Regions from separate parts of the Mesorhizobium sp. C416B genome, predicted to be linked through region 3. Evidence: predicted binding sites of a transcription regulator. Region 3 holds the regulator's gene; each other region holds the start of a gene.

Region 1 (7,626 bases), 2.5 Mb from region 3:
TTTTTGTTCCGGGCGACATTCCCGACCTGCATGGTTTGCATTTGTCGGTCATGGATTGCACTTTCACCCCTCTCATGCCCGCTAGGGTGGGCTTCATGCGGCACGACGAACTTCGCGCCGTTTGCGACCAGCACTCTTCGATAACGAGAGTGTTTTGGCGCTCGACGGTGATCGATGCGGCGATCTATCGAGAGTGGGTCACCAACGTCGGTAGGCGCGACGCCTACTCGCGTATGGCTCACATTCTTTGCGAACTCATTGTTCGCCTTCGCTCGGTAGGCCGCATTGAAGATCATGTGGCCTATCTCCCCATTACGCAGGCTGCACTTGGCGACGCACTTGGCCTCTCTACCGTGCACGTGAACCGAGTGCTTCAGGACCTTAGACGCGACGGTCTGATATCCACCGTTGGCTCGCGTTTTCATGCGACCGACTGGGCAGGGCTCGTTCGCGCCGCAGATTTTGACTCTACCTATCTTCATCAAAGGGCTGCGCAGACGGGTGCCGGTTTCTGATCCTGCTGGGTCGCTCATGATCCGTTGAGCCCTCGCGATCCTCAAAACCGAATCTCCTGTAGAACCCGCACTCCAACAGGAATGTCGATCACCGCTTGAGAACTGGACCGCAGACTTACCTAGCGACGGCATGGCTTCTCAAAGATACGACCTCAGGAGGGACTCGACGAAACCTGAGCGGTGTTTGACGCGTTCACTGGCCAACCAGCCGAGGCGTGGGGCGCTCCGGCTAAATATCTGGACGGGGAATATTCCCGCGATTTTGTAAGCCTTCTGACCGTGTCGACCTCAAGCGAAGTTTCGCCGGGGGGTAATCTCTAAAGTGCGACTGCCATGGAACACGTGCCGAGCGCCGGAGAGTGTCCAATTCCCCGGTCTGTGCATCCCGGGCACAAGCTCAGCCATAGTGGAGACGCGGCTTTGGCAACGTTCCTATAAATTGAACCCCAATTCGGTCGTTCCTGCGCCACCGCAGGACTGCTTGGTAGGCAACGCCGTCGGTCGGCACGTAAAGCACGAACCGCTCAGGGACACGCGCTTCCACCGGGACTTTGAGCTCAGCTCCGCCACTGTTTTGGTTCCGAATGGTGCAACTGATCTCGGAGTTTGTGATTCCGCTGATGATTGAGGCGCCTTTAAGCACCCGCTGCCTCCGTTCGCGGCGATGCTCTTCATCAACCATGTGACCTCCATCGGTCACCCGCGGCCCTATATGGTACGCGCACCGGCGAATAACTGTCCATCTAGGTCGTCGCTCGTTAGTGTCTCACTTTAAAGTTTGACGACGGAGACGGACAGCATAAATGCCCGTTGCGCCGGTGAATTCGCAACGCGAACAGACCCGAATGGTCCCGTCCAGCGGTGTCAATCCGGCAGCAGCATCTCCTCTTCATCGGCCGCGGCCTCGAACAGCAGCCGGAAGTCGTTACCGGGCATTTTGCCATCCATCGCAGATAGGCAAGCCTCGGCCGCCAGCCGCCACTTGGGGCCACGATTGGACCACTTTAGGAGCTCCTCGGCGGCGGCATCAACCCGGTTGACACCAAGGCGAAGCCCCGGGCGCTCAGTCTTCACATAAACCGGAGGGTTGAACCAACGGTGGGGCATCACGCCTCTCGAACGTCAAAGGCGATGAACAGTCCCCAAACGGAGGCTGATTTGACGATCATTTCGACTAACTGGCAGTCAGTTTCGAGAAGATCGCCGCCGCGCTCACGGACCGCTACAATGGTCGCTTTGACGGAAATAATGTCGCCGGGCTGAGAGCCCAACAGGACCTCGCGGACCAGCTCCTTGGCCGTTTGCTGCGTAGGCCGAACAGGTGCTTGAATGTCCATCCCATCCTCCCAGAGAGATAGAACCTCAATCAGCTATTCTGTGGGTCACTTTCCGAAAAAGGCAAGAGTCGGAAACGTACAAAGTAGGTTCCCGCAAACACCGCCCTACGATGGCTAAATCCCGCGACAGGCGCTGATTTGCACCTCACCGTGTCAGCTGCCGACGCGACCATAAGGAGCGAGGGCCCGCCTCTCTCCCAAGTTCTCACGGACGAACGCGGACAACGGTCTTGCCCGCGCGTCGGTCCGTTGAGTTGAAGGTGCCGATGGCATCATCCAAGCTCGAAACCTTGCCGATGTTCGTCCGCAGTCGTCCATCGCGGATCCGCTGCACTATCTCAGAAAGCTGGGCTCGATCAGCCTCGACGACGAAGTCAACCGCCAAGCCGTCTGCAGGTCGAATGTCCGTTGGTCCAACGACTGTGACAAGGATACCTCCGGCCCGGACGAGCGTTGCGGATCGCTTCTGGACATCGCCGCCGATGACATCGAACACCAGATCGACGCCGCCGACATCTTCAAGGGTGTCTTTTGCGAGGTCGAGGAATTCATTTGCACCGAAGTCGAGCGCTTTCTGGCGGTCGGCGGCCCGCCCGGTGCCGATCACATAGGCTCCAGCCTCCCTGGCAAGCTGCGCCACCATCGAACCGACGGCACCGGCAGCGCCATGCGCGAGAACGCTCTGCCCGGCCTTGATGCGGCCATGCTGAAACAGCCCCTGCCAAGCGGTTAGGCCGGAGATCGGCAGGCTAGCGCCCACCGTAAAGTCGACATCGCCGGGCAGCGGCGCGAGGTTACGGGCCTCCATGGCAACATACTCGGCGAGGATGCCGTCGCGATGCCAGTCCGCGAGGCCGAACACCCGCTGACCGATAGAAAGCCCTGTGGTGCCGTAGCCGAGCGCAGTGACCACACCAGCCAGTTCGTGGCCGAGGATCGAAGAGGTCCGGTCACGGAAGGCTCGGTCGGCCCACGTCGAGGGCCACTCCAGTTCGGTGTTGACGAATCCTGCCGCATGAACCTGTACGACCACGTCGTTAATTGCCGCCCGAGGCTCGGGCAACTCCACCAACTTCATCCCGGCCGTTCCTGCAGTCAGGTCCGTCGCTACGATTGCTTTCATGGGGCGTCTCCTCACCGTTGGGGTAAATTGCGGGCGCGGAGGGTCTTCGATGTCTCGCGCAGAGTTGGCGTTGAGTTCATCGTTGGCGACCGCGAGCGGAAGCTAAGCAATCTCGTCGGATTCTTCCAGCACGGGTAAACTTGCGTTCGTGAACACCTATGCCCTCGCAATTTCACACACTTCAAGCATGTGGAACAAAAGCAGATCAAATACGTTGTGCCGTTCCCAACACGGAGAGCGTCATGCAAACTTCACCCCGAGCCAAAAGCGCAACTATCAGCAAGGATCCTGACGAATGGACGACTGGTGACGAGCCAATGACTCCGTCGCAAGCTTCCTACTTGAAAACATTATGTGAGCAGGCGGGCGACGACAGAAGCTACGCCGAAGATCTAAGCAAAGCCGAGGCCTCGAAGCGAATCGACGCGCTAAGGAGTGAGCTCAAGCTCTAAAGGCGCTGGGAGAGACCTACGACAGGTTGAAGGTCGCCAGTTTCGCGGTATTTGGCCTGTGATCTGGACGGTCCAAATGGTGAAGGTGGTAGAGTTTGCTAACGATCTTCCACTCTCCTGCGATCTTGAGCAGGGAAAGATAGTCGTGAACCTTGTGGTTCCAAATTCGTCCTCAACCTTCACAGTGGCTGCATCGCCCGTAATGTCGAGCGATGCGACTGTCCAGTTGGGGCTGGTGTTCGGCGGCAAGCCCGCACCCATCACCTCGCCGACATAGGCATCGACACTCAGCCATGGAGCTCGAAGAGATCGCGGCTATCTACCCGCTCTATCAGCAAACCGGGTATGGGCGGAAAGTGGGCGTAGGCCGACCATGTGGTTGTCGACGCCGAGATGCGCAGTGCTGGTATCGGCGCCAAACTGATGGGGCGGATCGAGAAGGAAGCAGCGCGTTTCGGCTGCGACATCACCCGCATCTCGATACGAGCGCACACACAAATTCTACAGCCTAAACGGTTAGGCCGATGATGCGCTCGTTCTGGTCAGCCACTGAGTGCGTGGGCCGAGGCAGAGTTCCCACAATATGCTGCGCACAAAGTAGCGACAGAGCGGGCCTAGAAGCGACATAGCGCCGGGTGTGAACGCGAACGCAGCCGGCGCCCGAATGCGTTCAGCGAGCGCCGTCGCGTCCACCTTGCCTTTCTTTGACGGCCCTGTGTTCAGCTTCCCACGGCAACGCGTGGAAGTCGGGCTGGTGCCCCGCTTCACGGTAGCCAGCCTGAGTGAGTAACTTGCTTTGTCCCGCTCCACAACGCAAACAAACGGCGGATTCCCCAAGCACCTATAAACGCCTACAGCTTTTTCCATGCGACAGGTGTGCTGCGGGTGCTCGAAGATGTCGTCCTTCATTGCGATGACAGAACAGGGAGCGAGGACAACTCTTTTTTTGATTGCAGAGAGAGTCTGAGCGGGCTTACTAGTGAGGGGTTTGCCATCGCTTTGAGGGAGGCTGCGATGGTTGCAACGCCCATAGATATCGCTCAAGCGGCCACTACGGCCACCTTGCTGATGCGCCTTCGTCAACGTCATCGCGATGACGTGGCGCGAGGCTGGGAAGATGCCGACCCTTCTACTGTTGCCGTCTCCCGTACGCCTGAGTGTCAATGGCGCGATTTAGCCAAGGCCCTGGTGCACGATTGGTTCGAGCTGATCGAAACTGGCTTGGTGGATTGGATCGTCAGCAAGTAGCCGCTGCCCGCCAGCGGCCCAGCAGCCGTCTGCGGGACTTTGCAGCGGGCGCGCTGGGCCTGACCGGTGGGGCGGTGTGGTATCCGCCGGCTGGCGAACATATGCGCCTCCTCCCAACGCCAGCGAAACATCCAAACGAACGAGGCGATCTAACAGCGATCTCACCGTCCAGCCAACACATAGGCCTACAGCAAAGGCTTATAATCGCTGAGAGAACGAAAATGGCCGACGCCATGGTTGGGGAACCCGGGTGGGTAGGCGCCGGCCACAAGCGGAACAGGCCCGCCGCGCCACACACATGGCTGATTTGTCATCACGTGGTTATGGTGTGATCGCGTAGGGCTAGACCAGCGGAACCTAGTAAACGCCGCTTATTAAGCGATCCTCGACGCGATCGTTCATCGCCACGACGACCTGGGAAACTTGACGGTTGCAGCCCTCTGCCATGTCGAGCTCAAGTCATGAACATCGGCCCTCCGATCATGAGCAGGCATGCGCCCATCCTACCATATCGCGCTGCCGGTATCGCAAGGCGCCGGCAGCAAGGGGGAGGCGACCAGAGCCGATGTGAAGGGACTAGGCAGCTAATATTCGCTTGCGCTAATTTAAATGTGCCGTAACGTCAGGCTCAGCCTTTTTGGGGAGGCACAACGTGGGGAGTATGATGAGAGTAGCTGTGTTTTGCGCGGCGATCGTGATCGCTGTGACTGGTGTCGCTGTTGCCAAGGAGAAGAAGGTGGTGGTGAGTGACGCCACGGACCTTTGCTCTACGAAGCACTCGGCCAAGAAGCAGGTGCTCGAGCTGGACTGCAGGCCGACCGGAACCGCCAAATTGCCGGCCGGTGGAACGCCGGAAAAGCCGCGCCTCGGATACGACACCGATCCCTGGCTGGTTAAAGGCCTTTAGACACTAGGCGATGGCAACACAGCGCGGCTAAGGGGATTGTGCGCTGGCGGTGAAGCCTTCTTTGTTCATCGGTGGAACATTGTCGCCTGGAAACGCTTCGGACGGTGCACTGCCCCATCAGTGCAACGTTCCCTTCCTTGTTTGCACTGGCCGGCTGCCGAAAGGTGGCCGGCTTTTTTTGTATACAAGCGCAACCTGATGTTTGGAGCTTGTTGATTGGACAGCAGCGAGTGGCCGCTGCTGGCTTAGCGTCCAGGATTAGAATCTGTAAAGGCGAGATCACCAAGGCAGGGATGACCAGACTAAATAACGGTTTCGTCTGTTAGCCGCCACGCCGACGATAATTGAATTCAGAAGGGAGTCGGCCCGGCTGCCCAACATCAGGGTGCAAAAGACAGCCGGGCCAAGGCTGGAAAGAGTTCCGCTCCAGCCCAGCCGTGCCCGGCACGATACGCATCGCACCTGGGCGCAAGCGGTACCAATGGCTCGCCTATTCCGCCGCGCCTTTTCGGCAGGAAACCCTCGGCCTCATCACAATGGAGGGCGACATTCGCAGCGCCCTATGGAACCATCCAGAGTGACATAGGCTGTTTCATGAAACTTCCTGATGACATCAGGAGGCCTGTTAAGCATGCCAGTTGTTCGCGCTCGTAGCTCAGATGCAGGTTGGAGCTCTGCCTAGTGCACCAGTATCGGAAGCGAGAACTAGGAACCGGGAGTGCTGCGGATAGATTGCCGCAGTCGAGCTTTCATCAGAGCATGGCAAGGGCTGCCTTTCTCTCCACGTTGGCGGTCGTCCTGCTGCTCGCGCTATTGCCAGACCACCTGCTGCACGCCCTCGGATTGGCCTTTACGTCTCATCACGACAAGCTCAACCACGCCGCCGCGTTCGCCACCTTGTCGGCTTTGGGTAGCCTCGGCTGGCCCCAACAGGTGGTCCGGCTGGCGGTTCTACTTGCTTTAACGGGCGCAGCGATCGAAATCCTTCAATGCGTCACAGGGCGTGACATGAGTGTCTTCGACTGGTTTGCCGACTGCGCCGGCATGGCATACGGGCTGAGAACTATGAGCTGGGTAAAGGAGATTCTGGGCGAACCGGTTATTTGATCGCCACAGGCTCCGCCTTACCGCCGCCGTCTTGGCCCCACTTGCCAGCCTCACGCCGGGGCGCCTTTCGAACCCTCGCTTTTGCCATTCAATTCCGACGCAAAGGTCAATAGCAAGGCGAATAGGTTTCAGGGCCGCTCACCATTTAGACTTAGGTCCGATTCTTTCGCGCAAATGGCCGTAGCCGGAAACATTTCTCCTTCTACTTTGTTGCAGTGGCCGTGCCGCTGAGGAGAACATGCACAGTGCCTCTATCAAATGAACTGCGCGACGTACCTTTAGAATTCCAATGCCCCTCCTGTTCACGCCCTATGGTGAGAAGGGGATCCTGGCTGAAAACGATTGCCGGTTTCAAATGCGATAGCTGCAGGTCCAGAGTGCGGCTCGGCTACGAAGAGAAGCTGGCCATATTCGACCGGCACCTTAAGCGAGGCGCGCCGGATCTGGGCCGACGACCAATGGAGTGGGATCCCGGCAACGGTTCCTGAGAGTGTGTCGGCAATTCAAGCTCCAACTGCTTGCGGTCTGCCGCAAGTCCAAGCTTTCATCTGGTCGCAAGGTCAGGAGGCTCTTTCGTCCATACGGAACCGATGATGGCGAGAGGTTTCGATGCGCTCGGAGCACCGAGCAGGTCGACACGTTTCTGGTAGCGACCACCAATCTCTAGCTGACCGCTTCCACGTTCTGACGAGGTGCGAGCAACTTGATCTTCTATAGTCTTTTTCGAGCCAGCATGCTCGCCGCCTCTGCGATACGGTCTCCGTAAGCATCGGCGACGAATGATAGCGTCGACAGGTCGATAATGAGGTCGTCGATCGCGCCCGCCAAGACACTGGACCCGCGCCCAAATTGATGCACCAGCGCCCGCACTTCCTTAAGTGCCGTCGAGGCTTCACCCGCATCCAGCAGCGCCTCGATGTCATCGAAAACCTGCATC
Region 2 (7,626 bases), 3.1 Mb from region 3:
CAGCGGCGTATAGCGATCGCACCAGTCGGCGAGGCCTTCGAGCAGCCGGCGATCGGCGTCCGGATCGGCCTCGACGATGTCGATCGAGGGATGCATGGCGCGCGCATCGGCAATGCCCATGCCAGGCTTCAGATGCAGCGCCTCAGCCCGCTCGTCGAGGGCCGATATGCGCTGGGCGTTGCGGTCGCGATGGCTGATCACGAGCGGTGGGTGAGATGGCGGCAGATGATCCGAAGGCCGGGAACGCCACGACCGTCCCAGGCGCTGGCGCAGGATCCGTTCTGCCGCCAGATGCGGGAACCACAGCGACAGAATTCTCTGCCCGTTTTTCGCGGGGCTTTCTTTCTTCGAATGCGTGTTCATCGGGGTTCCACTCCAGTGTGAATTGTCCAGGCAGAGCGGTGCGGCTCTTGCCGATGCTGACGGTGAAGGCAGGGTGGCCGATCGAGCCGGCAAGCGGCCCGGCGATCGTCCGGCGCGATTTCGCTGGTGCAGCCGACACGATGAGGCGCACCGGGGCGGCGGTCGGCTCGGCTTCGCCGGCCTGGCGCAGCAGGAACACCGGCCGGCCGGCGTTTTGGGCGCGCGCGTGCAGCCGGCGCGTCGCGGTGAGGTCGAGCCGCTGCGGGCTGCCACGGATCTCGAGAATGATTGCGGCGAGCGCCGTCATCTTGGCGGCCTCCTCGGCTACCCACAGCGCATCGGTGAGTTTCGGCGCCTCGGAAAACAGCAACTGCTCCGGTGCGATACCGAACATGCCCTGCAATCCCCTGGCATAGGGAAAGCCGGCCTCGCGAAAAATCTCCGATGTGCCGATCCACAGCACGGGCAAGGGCTGGCCCTTGAGGATCAGGCTGACCAGCGACAGCACAAAGCCGGCGACGGCCCCGGCATTGCGGGTCTCAAGGCCATGGATTTCGCTCAAGGCGGCTTTCGGCAGGCCGCCGCTCAGCGCCGCATCGAGGTGCTCGACGCCGGTCGCCAGGAAAGCATTCGGCGAAGCCACGGCAAGCCCGCGCCGGATGATGGTGACATCGGCATTAGGTTCGGGCGCACCGCCGATAGCGCTGTCAGCGCGCGCACGAGGTCGCTCGCCGGCCGGCGCGGCCAGGCGCTCGGGCAGCGTTCCCTCGATCTTCGCGATCTGGCGGCGCAGGGCAAAAACAGTCTCCCGCGCCACGGCTGATGTCGCCATGACGGTCAATTTCTCTCATAATTGTTCCTGTTATGTTCTTATAGATTCCAGAGGGTGCCGAAAGAGTCAAGCGGAGTCAGAAGGAATTTATTCCTTGATCAAAGGTGGCGAGGCCAACCTTGGACTTTGGTCGCAGCCATTCGGCGCAAAGAATTGGCCAGGTACCCGTCCATTTGCCGAGTCCGGAGGGAAAGCCTATATGCCGGATCAAAGGACAAAGCATGGCCCGCATCTACAAGACCCGCACCTGGCACGATGAACTCTCGCCTTCGATCGAGGAGATCGAGTTTCTGGCGCTGGAGGCGTACGCACATCTGCCCGACGATTTTCGCAAGCTGACCGGCGAGATCGTCATCATGATCGCCGAATTCCCGACCGACGAGATCATGGACGATCTGTCGCTGGAGACGCCGTTCGACCTGCTCGGCCTGTTCGAGGGCCGCGGCATCGCCGAGCGCTGGAACCCGCAGACCGGCGAAGGCCCGAACCGCATCACCCTCTACCGCCGCGCCATCCTCGACTACTGGGCCGAGAACGAAGAGACGCTGGGCGACATCGTCACCCATGTGCTGATCCACGAGATCGGTCACCATTTCGGCCTGTCGGACGATGATATGGAAAAGCTCGAAGAGGCGGCGGAATAGCCCCCGCCTTTGTCATCCTAGGGTCTGCGTCGCGTCGCTTCGCTCCTTGCTTCGCCCTAGGATGACGAAGACGCGGAGGTTGACGCCTTCCCTACCAGTCGCTCAGCTTTGTATCCGGCCCGTATTCCTGGCCGTCAATATCCTTCACCACCGACTGGCCGCAGCGCATCGATTTGGTCTTCTTGTCGTAGGCGTAGGTCGGCGAGCCGTACAAATGCCAGCCCTTGCTCAGCGCCGCGGTCACCTTGTGGCAGAAGGTTGAATCGTCGGGGGCGGACAGAAAGCGGTAAAGTCTCATGGGTCAGGTCCTGTCGTGAGTTCGTCTTTTCGGGGCGGATCATGCGCCGATGGCGGCGGCCTTCGCCAGCAGTTTTTCGGCCTGTGCCAGATGCAGCCGCTCGACCATCCTGCCGTTCAGAGCAATCACGCCCTTGCCGGCATTTTCCGGCAAGGCAAAGGCATCCTTCACCGCGCGCGCCTCGGCCAGAGCTTCGGGCGCGGGCGCAAAGGCGCGGTTGGCGGCTTCGATCTGGGCCGGGTGGATCAGCGTCTTGCCATCGAACCCCATGGCGGCGGCTTCGGTGCATTCGCGCGCAAACGCGTCGAGGTCGCGAAAATCGTTGGAGACGCCGTCGAGTATGCCGATGCCACCGGCGCGCGCCGCCAGCACCATCTGCATCAGCCAGGGCACAAGATAGCGGCGGTCGGGCGTCGCCAGAATGCCGGTCTCCTTGACCAGATCGTTCGTTCCGGCAACGAAACAAGCTAGGCGCGAGGCCGGGTCGCGGCCGAGTTCGGCAATGGCGCCGATGTTGAGCATGGCCTTGGGCGTCTCGATCATCGCCCAGAGCTTGACGCTGTCGGGGGCAAAATTGTCGTCGAGCACGTCGCCGACTTCGAGGATATCGCGCGGCGTGGCGACCTTGGACAACAGGATGCCGTCGGGCTCGAATTTCGCCGCGGTCAGCAGGTCATCGTTGCCCCATTCGCTGGACAGCGCGTTGACGCGCACGATCATCTCGCAGCGGCGTTTCGGTCGGCTGGCGAAAATGCCGGCCAGTTTGTCCCGCGCGGCGATCTTGTCTGAGGGCGCGACGGCGTCTTCGAGGTCGATGATCACGGCATCGCAGGCAAGCGTCGCGATCTTGGCCAGCGCCTTGTCATTGGAGGCGGGGACGTAAAGCACCGAGCGGCGCGGGCGGTAAGGTTCGCTTGTCATGGCCGATCTATGCCGCTTGTGGGCGGGGGAGGCAAGCGTCCGACCGGTACCTGATGACGAGCCAACTGCGAAAGCTTGCGCTGCCCCGCCCGTCCCGCAGCAGTTGCGGAAGGGGGCCTTTCCTCTCCCCCGTCGATCGGGGGAGAGGTGTCGAGCGAAGCTCGACGGAGTGGGGGTCGACGGAGTGGATGTCGACCCTTGGGGCGCAAGGCGAGGCGATGTTTGCACCGAATGCCCTTCCTGTGTCCGTTCGCGGCGACTGCCAGGTGGTTCCCCCACTCCGTCTCGGCTTCGCCGAGCCACCTCTCCCCCCTCCGGAGGGAGAGGAAAGGAGCCTGGCTGGGACAGTGCCAACGTCCGGAAAGATGGCGGGCAGCGCCCCGGCCGTAAGCGCAGGTCCTGCACGAAAACTGCACATCCCTGCGGAAAACCTCCTCCGCTCCGCCCCGCCGTTTCCATGCGAGCCCGCGACAACAGCGGCATGCAACAGCGAAACGCTCACCTTTGGTCCTTGCCCTATCGCCTGCGCAGCGAAAGCTGGTGGTTGGTCGATCCGCCCCGGGCGGAGGCCCGCCCTTACCTGGAAGCGAGCCTGCTCCCTTTTATCCGCCCACCGGCCGAGCGGACCCAGCCCATCAGGAAAATCCGCGCATGACATCGTTTGCAAGCTTTTCCAGCCGCTTCGGCATCGCCGTCCTGCTCGTGGCGCTGGCGGATTTTTTCTTTTACGGCCAGCCCGCCGGGATCACGGTGCTGCTGTTTGCCATCCTGATCGCCGGCGCGGTGGTCGCTGTGCATCCTGCCGCGCTGAATTCCACCCGACCCTGGCTCAAGCCGGCCGCTTTGTTCGTCGCGCTGCTGCCGCTGGCCGAGAACGTCAGCCCGCTGTCGGTGGCGATAGCTGTCGTGGCGCTGGTGGTGTTTGCGCTGTCCCTGTCCGGGCGGCTACGGCACGGCATCGCCCGCATTGCCGGCCAGGTCGCGCTGTTCCTGCTGGCGGCGCCGCTGCGCCTTATCCGTGACTTTTTCCAATGGCGCCGCACGGTGCGCCGGCTTGGCGGCCGCCGCATCCGCCTGGCGTCCATCATCGTCTGGGTCATGCCGGTGACGCTGGGCGCGGTGTTCCTGCTTTTGTTCGGCGCCGCCAATCCGGTCATCGAATACTGGCTGTCGCTGATCGACCTGATGAAGCTGCTCGATCTCATCCAACTGGCGCGGATCGTCTTCTGGCTGTTCGTGATCGCCGGCGTCTGGGCTTTCCTGCGGCCTCGCCTGCCGCGTTTCCCGCGCCGCCTTCCACCTTTGACGCCGCCTGCAGCTGTGGCCGCACCGGCCGCGACTAAACCAGCGACAACGATCGAGGCCGTCGTCTTCGGCAAGGCCGCGATCCTGCGCGCGCTGATCGTCTTCAACGCCTTGTTTGCGCTGCAGACCGGGCTCGACGCAGCCTATCTCTGGGGTGGGGTCGCCCTGCCGGACGGGTTGAGCTATGCCGCCTATGCGCATCGCGGTGCCTATCCGCTGATCGCCACCGCGCTGCTGGCCGCCGGCTTCGTGCTGGCGGCGCTGCGGCCGGGCAGCGAAACCTCAGGCGATCCGCTGATCCGCCGGCTGGTCTATGCCTGGGTGGCGCAGAACATCGTGCTGGTCATCTCGTCGATTCTCAGGCTCGATCTCTATATCGGCGTCTATGCACTGACCTACTGGCGCATCGCCGCCTTCGTCTGGATGGGGTTGGTGGCGTCAGGGCTTGCACTGATCATTGTCCGCATCGCGCTTGGAAAATCCAACGAATGGCTGCTCTCCGCCAATCTTGCGACGCTATCGGCGACGCTTTATGCCTGCTGCTTCATCAACTTCGCCGCAATGATCGCCAATTTCAATGTCGACCATTCCCTTGAAATGACCGGCGACGGCACGCCTATCGATACCGAATATCTGCGCTCGCTCGGCGCTGCCGCCATGCCGGCGCTGGACCGCCTCTACATGCACCAATTCGGAAACCAAACCACCTGTCTGGCCGACCAAATAATGATCGACGACACTATCGCCGAGCAGAAGCAGTGGCGCGCCTGGAGCTTTCGCGGCTGGAGGCTCGTGCAGGTTCTCGACAAGAGAGGTCCGCTCGTGCTTCCTCCACCTACCCAGCCCTCGCAACCTTCAGTGCCGGACCGTTAGATCCATGCCGCATCAGATCCTGGTCGCCGACGACGATCCGCACATTCGCGAGATCATCTGCTTTGCGCTGGAGAGGGCCGGGATGAAGACGCAGGCCGTCGCTGACGGCGCAGCCGCCCTGCAGGCGATCGAAGGCCGCGAGCCCGACCTCGTCGTGCTCGATATCGGCATGCCGGAGATGGACGGGCTGGAAGTCTGCCGGCGGCTGAGGCAGCGCTCCGATGTGCCGATACTGTTCCTGTCGGCGCGAGACGAGGAGATCGATCGCATCCTCGGGCTCGAAATGGGCGGCGACGACTATGTGACGAAACCGTTCAGCCCGCGCGAGCTGGTGGCGCGCGTCAACGTCATCCTGCGCCGCGCCCGCCCGGTGGCGCCCGACCCCGCCGACGACAAGAACTTCGCGCATGGCAAGCTCAGCCTGGCGCCGGCCAGCCACGGCGCCAGTTTCGACGGCAAGGCGCTGGCGCTGACGGCGATCGAATTCTCGATCCTCAGGGGATTTCTGGCGCGGCCGGCGCATGTGCTGGGGCGCGATCTGGTGGTGGCCAGCGCCTATGCCGCCAACATCCATGTCGCCGACCGTACCGTCGATAGCCACATCCGCAACATCCGCGCCAAGCTGGCGGCGGCGGGCTGTCTCGACGCCATCGAAACCGTGCATGGCGTTGGTTTCCGGCTCGGCCGATGCGGCGCCTGAGCGACGCCAAATGGATCGGCACCAAATGGCGGCCAAGGCTGGCCACGGTGGTCCTCGCCATCCTCATCATGGTGCTGGCGCTGCCGCTGGTCGGCTTGTTCTTCTTCCGGCTTTATGAAAACCAGCTGATCCGCCAGACCGAGGGCGAGTTGATCGCACAAGGCGCGGTCATCGCCGCCATCTATGCGCAGAATATCAGTGACGCCGCCATTGCCCCGGAGAAGCTTGGGGTGCCGATGCAGGCTGACAGCGGCGAAGCCAGCCGCGGCGACGACACGCCTTACCAGCCGATCGAGCCGACACTCGATCTCGCCTCCGACTATTTGCTGCCGACCCGGCCCGCCGGCGTCGCTGCCGCCACCGATCCGGCCTTTGCAGCGATCGGCGCGCGGCTGTCGGGCATTCTCGACACCACGCAGAAAACCACCCTGGCCGGCTTCCGGCTGCTTGACCCGCATGGCGTCGTCATTGCCGGGCGCGACGAGGTCGGACTATCGCTGGCCAATGTCGAAGAGGTGCGCACCGCCCTTGCCGGCCACTACGCCAGCGTGTTGAGACAAAGAATTCCCGACCAGCCGCCACCGCCCCTCTATTCGGTCAGCCGCGGCACGAAAGTTCGCGTCTTTGTCGCCATGCCGATCGCGGTCGACGGCCATGTCGCCGGCGTGATCTACCTGTCTCGAACGCCGAACAACATCGTCAAGCATCTCTATGGTGAGCGCGGCAAGGTGACGCTGGCGGCTATCGCCATGCTCTTCGGCATGCTGCTGATCGCGCTGGTCTTCCTGCGCACCGTGAGCCGGCCGATCTACGCGCTGATGGAGCGCACGAGGCGCATCGCCGCCGGCGACCGCGACGCGATCCGGCCGCTCGACCATCACGGCACGCGCGAAATGGCCGAGCTGTCCGCGGCCTTTCTCGACATGGCCGAAAAGCTGCAGGCGCGCTCCGACTCGATCCAGACCTTTGCCACCCATGTCTCGCACGAGCTCAAATCGCCGCTGACGGCGATCCAGGGCGCGGCCGAACTCTTGCGCGATTCCGGCGAGGCGATGGACGCGGCAGAGCGCAAGCGGTTTTCCGGCAACATCGTCAACGATGCCGGAAGGCTCAATCTGCTGGTACGGCGCCTGCTCGATCTGGCGCGCGCGGAAAACCTGGCGCCGAGCGGCGAAAGCACGTCGCTCGATGCGGCGCTGGCATTGCTGCCGGTGGACGGCAGGCTGGCTGTGACCATCGAGACGGGCGGCGAAACCGGTCTGCGCATCTCGGCCGAGAATGCGGCGATCGTGCTTGCCAACCTGATCGACAATTCCGCCAGGCACGGCGCGACCCAGGTTTTGCTGGCGGCTGCCAGCGCCGACGGCAAAGTGACGATTGCGATCAGCGATGATGGCGCCGGCATTTCGCCGAGCAACAGGGCGCGCATTTTCGAGCCGTTTTTCACCACGCGGCGCGAGTCCGGCGGCACCGGCATGGGCCTCGGCATCGTGCTGGCCCTCCTGAAAGCGCATGATGGCACGATCGCGCTGGTTGACTCCGGGCGCGGCACGCGCTTCGAGATTTCCTTGCCAGCCGCGTGAGGGCTGGTGGATCGGAGAACAAAGTGCGCTACGACACCGTCATCATCGGCGGAGCCATCGTCGGCTCCTCGGTCGCCTACTACCTTCGCGAGGAAGGCTTTTCCGGC
Region 3 (7,626 bases):
GGCGTCATGTGCCTTGCGCGTCAGCGCCGCCATGTCGCGCAACTGGCCGGATTTGTAGTTGACGTGGTTGACCAGGATGACGGCAACGCTGTCGTCGATCAGGTCCTCGATTGCGGCCGCGTCGACGCCCTCCAGCCGCAGCCGCGTTCCCGGCCGGGTCGAGGCGACGCCTTCGGCCATGTAGAGGTCGGTCGGGAAACTGTCGCCCTCGGCAACGATGACCGACCGATTCGGCCGCATGCCGAGCGCGGCGTGCAGCAGCTTGTAGATGTTGATCGAGGTTGTGTCGCAGACCACCGTCTGCCCGTCAGCCGCGCCGATCAGTCGTCCGAGCTGATCTCCCAGTTCCACCGGCATGTTGAACCAGCCAGCCGTGTTCCAGGCGCGAATGAGGTCCTGCGCCCATTCCTGCGTGGCGGCCTGTTGCAATTCGCTGAAGACGGCTGGTGACGCGGCACCCAGCGAATTGCCGTCGAGATAAATTACGCCTTGCGGCAAGACAAAGCGTTCACGCATGGAGCGCAGCGGATCGGCGGCATCCATTGCTTCGATTGTAGCGAGATCGGGTGTCGTGCTCATGATCCGGCGCCCTTCCATGGACAAACGCGCGCGGCGGAGCCTGCCGCCCAAACATGCCGGCGATCTTGAGTGGTCGCCCTTGAACTGTCAAATATTATATATAATTCACCCGTTGAAAGGCTTTGATATATAATGATCCGCCGAGCGTTTATGTCTGATGGATCACGATGCTGGATGACGAGCAGACCTCGAAGACGGAAGCGGCCTATCGCCTGCTCAGGCGCGATATTCTTGCGACCCGGCTGGCGCCTGCCGCGCCGTTGAAGCTGAGCACGCTGCGCAACACCTACGGCATCGGCTGGACGCCGTTGCGCGAGGCGCTGTCGCGGCTGGAGGCGGAACGGCTTGTGACCGCCATCAGCAACCGCGGGTTTGCGGTCGCTCCCGTCTCTCGGGCGGAGCTCGAGGATTTGGCGCGTGCGCGGCTGGTGGTCGAACTGCCCCTGCTGGTGGAATCGATCGAGAAGGGCGACCGTGAGTGGGAAGACGCGGTCGTTGCCGCCCACTATCGTCTCTCACGGTGCGGGTCTGTTCTCGACGATCCATCGGATGATGCGGTCGACGCGTGGTACGAAAAACACGATGCCTTCCATGCGGCGCTGCTCAGTGCCGCGACATCCAGCTGGCTGCTGCGCTTCAATGCGACGATTTCCGACCAATTGCATCGCCATCACCGCTTTCTGGGTCTGGCCCCGACGCTGCGCGCGGCCGCCGGCCGCACGGATGGACACCGGAAGGCCGTGGCGGCCCTGCGCGACGCCGTGGCGATCGAACACCATACCGCCCTGATGGAAGCGGCCCTCGATCGCGACGTCGAACGTGCGAAAACTCTGATGACCGCTCACATCGGCTACACGCTGCAGGTCTATGCCCAGAGCGAACCCGGCGCGGATGCTGCGCAGCCCCGTCCGAAAAGGAAGCGGCGATCGTAGCCGACGACGCAGGGCACTTTGTCTTCGTTTCACCCCGTTGCTGGCAACTGGGCGCAGGCGGCGCTCGCAGCGCCGAACGTTACGCTGAACAAAACGTCAACACATTCATTAAACTTTAAAAGGTTGCGGAACACAACTGGAACAGATAGTGTTTGTTCTGGGTTTGTTTTTTCTGATTCTGGTTTCAGAACCCTTGGGGGCCGCGATGCTGACGCGCAAACAACATGAGCTTCTGATGTTCATCCATGAACGCCTGAAGGAGAGCGGAATCCCGCCGTCCTTCGACGAGATGAAGGAAGCGCTCGACCTCGCCTCCAAGTCCGGCATCCACCGACTGATCACAGCGCTTGAGGAGCGCGGTTTCATTCGCCGGCTGCCGAACCGGGCGCGCGCGCTGGAAGTGCTGCGGCTACCCGACTCGATCGCACCAGGCCTCAACGCGGCGAGGAAGTTTTCGCCGAGCGTCATTCAGGGCAGTCTTGGTCAAGCCGGCCAAGGGCAAGGCGGCCAGGGACAAGGCGGGATGGGCCAAGGCGGTCTCGGCCGCCAGATCAGGCCGGGCTCGCCGTCGCGTTCGATGTCTGCCGGCAATGACGATGCCGTTTCCTCGATTTCAATCCCGGTGATGGGACGCATCGCCGCCGGCGTGCCGATCGACGCCATCCAGCATCAGACCCATTCGATCTCGGTGCCGCCCGACATGATCATGGGCGGTGAACACTACGCGCTCGAGGTCAAGGGCGATTCGATGATCGAGGCCGGCATTTTCGATGGCGACACGGTCATCATCCGCAATGCCGACACAGCCAGCCCCGGCGAGATCGTGGTGGCGTTGGTCGACGATGAGGAAGCGACCCTGAAACGCTTCCGCCGCAAGGGCGCCTCGATCGCCCTGGAAGCCGCCAACCCGGCCTACGAGACCCGCATTTTTGGACCGGACAGGGTGAAGGTGCAGGGCAAGCTTGTCGGATTGATCCGGCGCTACTGAGCCGGCTTGGGTTTGTATTTTTCACGCTGGTTGTAAGGCGGCAGGCCGCGCGCTTCGCGGGAGAAGCGGCGTTGCTCGTGCCAGGGGCGATACGGCTTGTCGACGGCGAAGCGGATGGTTGGCGCTGCAGCTGCCGATTGCGGATCGAAGAAGACGGCGGCGCTGCCGTCGCGGGCCAGCTGTTTCTTCGTCACGACCAGCACCAGCGGGTCGCGGCACGGATTGTAGGCCGTGGCGTCATCGATGACGATCAGGCTAGCGAAGGCACAGGCCGGCCGCGCCGTCTTGCGGTCTTTGGCAAGGGCTACAATGGCTCCGGAAGGGTGTCGGGCGATACAGAGATCGCCCATGCAATAGAAGGGCGACCCGGGCGGCAGATCGAGCGGATCGAGATCGAACCGCGTATCTGTTGCCTCGAAAATCTCGGGCGGGATAATGGTTTCGGCCCGCAGCGCCCGTTTCCAATTGTCCGTGGTGAATTCGTTGGAGCGTTCGCGGTTGAGGGCGAGTTCGCCGCCACCTATCGGCATGGCCACCAGATGTGCGTCCTCGGATATGAGCACGTCGGGCGTAAGCACCTGCGGCACCGTCAACAGGCCGGCCAGCGCGAAAGGCACGGCCGCCAGCCTGAGCCAGGTGGTGGCCATGGTGGCGATGACGAGGGCGACCGCCACCAACAGCACCGAGCGGATGGAGATCAGCCCGACGGCGTCGACCGGCGAGCGCTCGGAAATCCAGGCCGATATAGCGATCATCGCCATCAGACCCTTGCCCATCACATAGAGGAACGGCCCGTCGGCGCCGAACGGCATCGCCAGTGCGCTGAGCACGGCAAAGGGCATGACGATCAACGAAACAATCGGCATCACGGCCAGATTGGCGATCAGGCTGAGCGGCGACACACGCTGAAAATGCCAGATGGCGAACAGCAAGGTTGCACTGCCGGCGATGATCGAGGTCATGGCGAGGCCGCCCATGGCCAGCGCGAATTTTCGCGACAGGAAGCCGACGAAGGAGCGCTTTGCCAGCGGCGTTCTCACCTTGTCGGCGCGGTAATCGGCCCAGCCGGCATAGGCGCCGACAAGGGCGGCGGTGGCGGCAAACGACATCTGGAAGCTGGGACCGACCACCTCGTGCGGCGACACCAGGATGACGGCGATGGCGGAGATCGCCAGATTGCGCATGGTGAGCGCGGCACGATCGAAGAGTACCGCGACCAGCATGACCGCTAGCATGATGAAACTGCGCTCGGCGGCGACCACGATGCCTGAAATGACGAGATAGGCGGCGATGGAGACGAGTGCTGCCACTGCTGCATATTTCTTGACTGGGCGGCGCGAAGAGAAATCGGGAAACAGCGCAAAGGCGCCACGCAGCAACGCCATGATGGTGCCGGCAACCAGCGCCATGTGCAGGCCGGAGATGGAGATGATGTGGTAGATGCCGGTGCGCCGCATCGCTTCGTTGACCTCGTCCGGGATGCCGGCGCGCACCCCGACAATCAACGCCGCGGCAATCTCGCCTTCGGCGCCGCCGATTTTGCCCCTGATATGGTCGGCAATGTTTTCGCGCGCGTTCTCGATTGCCGAGGAGAGCCGCGCGGTCAGCGGCGGCGGTCCCTGCGTAGCAATGGTTTTCGGATTGCCGAGAAAGAAGCCGCTGCCGCCGATACCGGTGAAATAGCTGTCGAAGGAGAAATCGTAGCTCTCCGGCCGCACCGGACCGGTCGGCGGCAACAGCCTGGCATAGCCGGTGATCAGGGAGCCGGCGGTCATATCGGCGGGAACGGTCCGCGCCGAGAGCCTGACCCGCTCCGGGGCGTAGCGCAGCTCGGGGTAAGCGGTCGAAACCACGTCGAGCGTCAGCCTGATGCGGCCGCTTTCCATCTGTTCGAGACTGACGACGCGGCCGGTCAGCCGTGTCTGGATCTCGGAGCCGAGCATCTGCGTTCCGGCGCGCCAGGTCTCGACTTTGGCGGCGACGACGCCGAGCGCGCACAGCATCGCGGCCATGCAGAACAGATGCGTCCTCGGCCGCGATCGCGTGGCGACAGCGCAACATGTCGCCAGCACCACAATGGCGATTGGCTGCGCAAAGCCGGGCTCGCCGGCCAGCGAGAAATAAAAGATGACGCCGGCCGCCAGGAAAACCGGCACCAGCAGGAAGGCGACGCCCCGGTCGAGCTCCGTGTTGGCGGCCACGGCAAGGCTGCGGCGGAGCGCGGGCCATGACGGACGGCGAAGCCGTCTGCGCAGACGGGCGATAGATCCGGGCGCTGTGACTTGCGCCGGCAACGCGTGACCGGGCAGCGCAGGCGCGACGCCGGGATGCGGCTCAGGCAGCGCGAGGGGCAGCGGCTCGGCATAGGGACTATCGGCAAACAGCGAGCGTTCGCTGACGCTTGCCTCGGCGCCTTCGCCTTCCTTCGTGCCCCGGCCACGTCCAGCCATCGGGTCTGCCCCTTGCGCCCCAGACCCCTATGCTACATGAACGCGCAAAGCGCGAAAGTCCGCGTGATCACGTCCACCGCGCCGGAATCGACCATCACCTGGCAAGGAGGCTCAATCCTCAACCATATCCTGGCCCTCCGCTCTCAGGCGAGCAAGCCCATCGTGCATTGCCTTCAATTGTTCCGGTGTATGACCCTGCCATTCACCGAGTTCACCCAGGATGAGCAACGGATCACGGGAGCGGTAGGATTTCGTCGGATTACCGGGAAATTTTTTATCGGTCAGGTTAGGGTCATCCATGAAAAACCCCGTCGGCTTTACGATGTAAATCCTTTGACGACCGTCACCCGTTGCAAGCTCTGCTCCCCAGATGGCGGCTTCAAGTGTCTGGGAGAAATATATCCATGACAGTGGTTGATCTCTGAAATTGGAAGGGTGGCCGACGCTCAGCAGATCCCCGGGTTTCAAATCCGCCCGGGTGCCATGGTAGAACGGATCACCCTCCGTATGGTCAGCGTTTCTGGTCATCGGTAGTCCTTCTTTCAATCATGCTTCCTTAGTGGCGAGACCGGACTGCACAAAGTTGCGGTGTTCACGATAATGATTGCAGAAAGGTCAATATGCGTGACCAAGCCAACGCTGTCACGGCGGCGTTGTAGTCGGGCAGTGCCGCATTCGTGAAGAAATGTCCGCTCGTCAGAGGGGGCTACCACCGTCGCAGCGATGTTCCAGGCACTGTGACGGACGCTGCAGCCGAATGAAACCCAGACATTGACGCTGCTGCCAAATGAGGTTGCGCGGAGGTGCGAACAGATTTTGTGCTACAAGGCTCCGGCGCCCGTTGACGCAACCGATAATTGCCGACGTGCCCCGGCCTCGTCCAGCCATCGGGTCTGCCCCTTGCGCCCCAGACCTCCTATGCTACATGAACGCGCAAAGCGCGAAAGTCCGCGCGATCACGCCCCGCTTTCCAAACTTCCCGAGAGTTCCATGTCCGACACGGTCGTCACCCGTTTTGCCCCCTCGCCCACCGGCTATCTGCATATCGGCGGCGCGCGCACGGCGCTGTTCAACTGGCTGTACGCCAAGCACACCGGCGGCACGATGGTGCTGCGCATCGAGGACACCGACCGCGAACGCTTCAACGAGGCGGCGACACAGGCCATTCTGGATGGGCTGACCTGGCTCGGCCTTTCCTGGGACGGTGAGGCCATATCGCAGTTCGAGCGCGCGCCGCGCCACCGTGAGGTGGCCGAGGAGCTGGTGCGCCTGGGCAAGGCCTATTACAGCTACGAGACGCCTGCCGAGCTCGAGGCGATGCGCGAGGCCGCACGCGCCAAGGGCCTGCCGCCTCGCTACAACGGCCAGTGGCGCGATCGTGCCCCCTCGGAGGCGCCTCCCGGCGTCAAGGGCGCCATCCGCATCAAGGCGCCGACCGAGGGCGAAACCGTGGTGCACGACCGTGTGCAGGGCGAGGTGCGCTTCCCCAACAAGGACCTCGACGATTTCATCATACTGCGCTCGGACGGCAATCCGACCTACATGCATGCCGTCGTCGTCGACGACCATGACATGGGCGTCACCCACATCATCCGTGGCGACGACCATCTGACCAACGCCGCGCGCCAGACGGTGATCTACAACGCGATGGGCTGGGACGTCCCGTCGATGTCGCATATCCCGCTGATCCACGGCGCCGACGGCGCCAAGCTGTCGAAGCGGCACGGCGCACTCGGCGTCGAGGCTTATCGCGCCATGGGCTATCTGCCCGAGGCGCTGCTCAATTATCTGGCACGGCTCGGCTGGAGCCATGGCGACGACGAGATCATGTCGATCAAGGACATGATTTCGTGGTTCGACATCGGCGATGTCAACAAGGGTGCGGCGCGCTTCGACTTCGCCAAGCTCGAGTCAATCAACGGCGCGCATATGCGCAAGATGGCCGATACCGAGCTGTTCGACATTTTCGTCGCCACTCTGCCATACCTCGAAGGCGGACCGGCTATCGCCGCCCGTCTCGACGATGCCAGGAAGGCGCAGCTGCTGGCCGCCTTGCCGGGCCTGAAAGAGCGCGCCAAGACGCTGGTGGAACTGGCCGATGGCGCGGCCTTCCTGTTCGTCGAGCGGCCGCTGCCGATCGACGAGAAGGCGGCAGCACTGCTCAATGCCGACGCGCGCGCGATCCTGCGCGGCGCACATGCCGCTTTGCAGACTGTTTCGGGCGAGTGGTCGGCTGCCGCGGCTGAAGCCGCGGTGCGCGAGTTCGCGACGGCAGGCGGCCACAAGCTCGGCGCCGTGGCCCAACCGCTCCGGGCGGCCCTTACCGGCCGCAGCACCTCGCCCGGCGTGTTCGACGTGCTCGCCGTGCTTGGCCGCGAGGAAAGCCTGGCGCGGATTGCGGATCAAATCGATTAGGAGCGAACTGGCCCAAGAAGATTGGCATTGAAAGGCGGGTTTCGCAGTGCAACATTAGGCCTTGGCCCAATCTGGCACGCACCTCCCAAAATGCGGTGGCGAGTTCGCGCATTCCGGTGATTTCGACGTGTCGTTTGCAGGAATTGCCTTGCCGGCATGAGGAACATGAAGGAGTTTGAGAATGAGCGAAGCTGCGACAAGACTGGAAACCGGCAGCAAGACGACGCACCCGTCGACTGCCACGCTCGAACTGGCCGGCAAG

What was found. The regulator LexA, encoded in region 3, represses DNA repair genes until DNA is damaged. The targets are predictions, from matches to a motif close to TGTTCNNNNTGTGTTCNG.
Region 1: the regulator LexA is predicted to act here: its motif matches at 3,166-3,183, upstream of NLY43_RS13910 (DUF3072 domain-containing protein).
Region 2: the regulator LexA is predicted to act here: its motif matches at 1,218-1,235, upstream of NLY43_RS19105 (ImuA family protein).

Annotation. Positions count from the first base shown of each region.
Region 1 covers NZ_CP100471.1:2,836,385-2,844,010, reverse strand. The annotation lists gene NLY43_RS13935 (Crp/Fnr family transcriptional regulator) at 1-515, shown strand, start outside; gene NLY43_RS13930 (PilZ domain-containing protein) at 913-1,197, opposite strand; gene NLY43_RS13925 (DUF982 domain-containing protein) at 1,380-1,622, opposite strand; gene NLY43_RS13920 (hypothetical protein) at 1,622-1,852, opposite strand; gene NLY43_RS13915 (NADP-dependent oxidoreductase) at 2,058-2,975, opposite strand; gene NLY43_RS13910 (DUF3072 domain-containing protein) at 3,218-3,427, shown strand; gene NLY43_RS32825 (nuclear transport factor 2 family protein) at 3,444-3,560, opposite strand; gene NLY43_RS32820 (hypothetical protein) at 3,504-3,704, shown strand; gene NLY43_RS32580 (GNAT family N-acetyltransferase) at 3,803-3,955, shown strand; gene NLY43_RS13895 (hypothetical protein) at 4,442-4,675, shown strand; gene NLY43_RS13890 (hypothetical protein) at 5,340-5,582, shown strand; gene NLY43_RS13885 (VanZ family protein) at 6,315-6,689, shown strand; gene NLY43_RS13880 (hypothetical protein) at 7,401-7,625, opposite strand; gene NLY43_RS32575 (glycosyl hydrolase 108 family protein) at 7,568-7,626, shown strand, end outside.
Region 2 covers NZ_CP100471.1:3,920,421-3,928,046, forward strand. The annotation lists gene NLY43_RS19100 (DUF6504 family protein) at 1-201, opposite strand, end outside; gene NLY43_RS19105 (ImuA family protein) at 143-1,195, opposite strand; gene NLY43_RS19110 (metallopeptidase family protein) at 1,417-1,839, shown strand; gene NLY43_RS19115 (DUF1737 domain-containing protein) at 1,931-2,137, opposite strand; gene NLY43_RS19120 (HpcH/HpaI aldolase/citrate lyase family protein) at 2,177-3,058, opposite strand; gene NLY43_RS19125 (DUF4153 domain-containing protein) at 3,710-5,236, shown strand; gene NLY43_RS19130 (response regulator transcription factor) at 5,241-5,936, shown strand; gene NLY43_RS19135 (sensor histidine kinase) at 5,924-7,519, shown strand; gene NLY43_RS19140 (NAD(P)/FAD-dependent oxidoreductase) at 7,543-7,626, shown strand, end outside.
Region 3 covers NZ_CP100471.1:286,488-294,113, forward strand. The annotation lists gene kynU (kynureninase) at 1-579, opposite strand, end outside; gene NLY43_RS01480 (GntR family transcriptional regulator) at 747-1,511, shown strand; gene lexA (transcriptional repressor LexA) at 1,717-2,499, shown strand; gene NLY43_RS01490 (ComEC/Rec2 family competence protein) at 2,493-4,949, opposite strand; gene arr (NAD(+)--rifampin ADP-ribosyltransferase) at 5,061-5,477, opposite strand; gene gltX (glutamate--tRNA ligase) at 5,940-7,364, shown strand; gene gltA (citrate synthase) at 7,546-7,626, shown strand, end outside.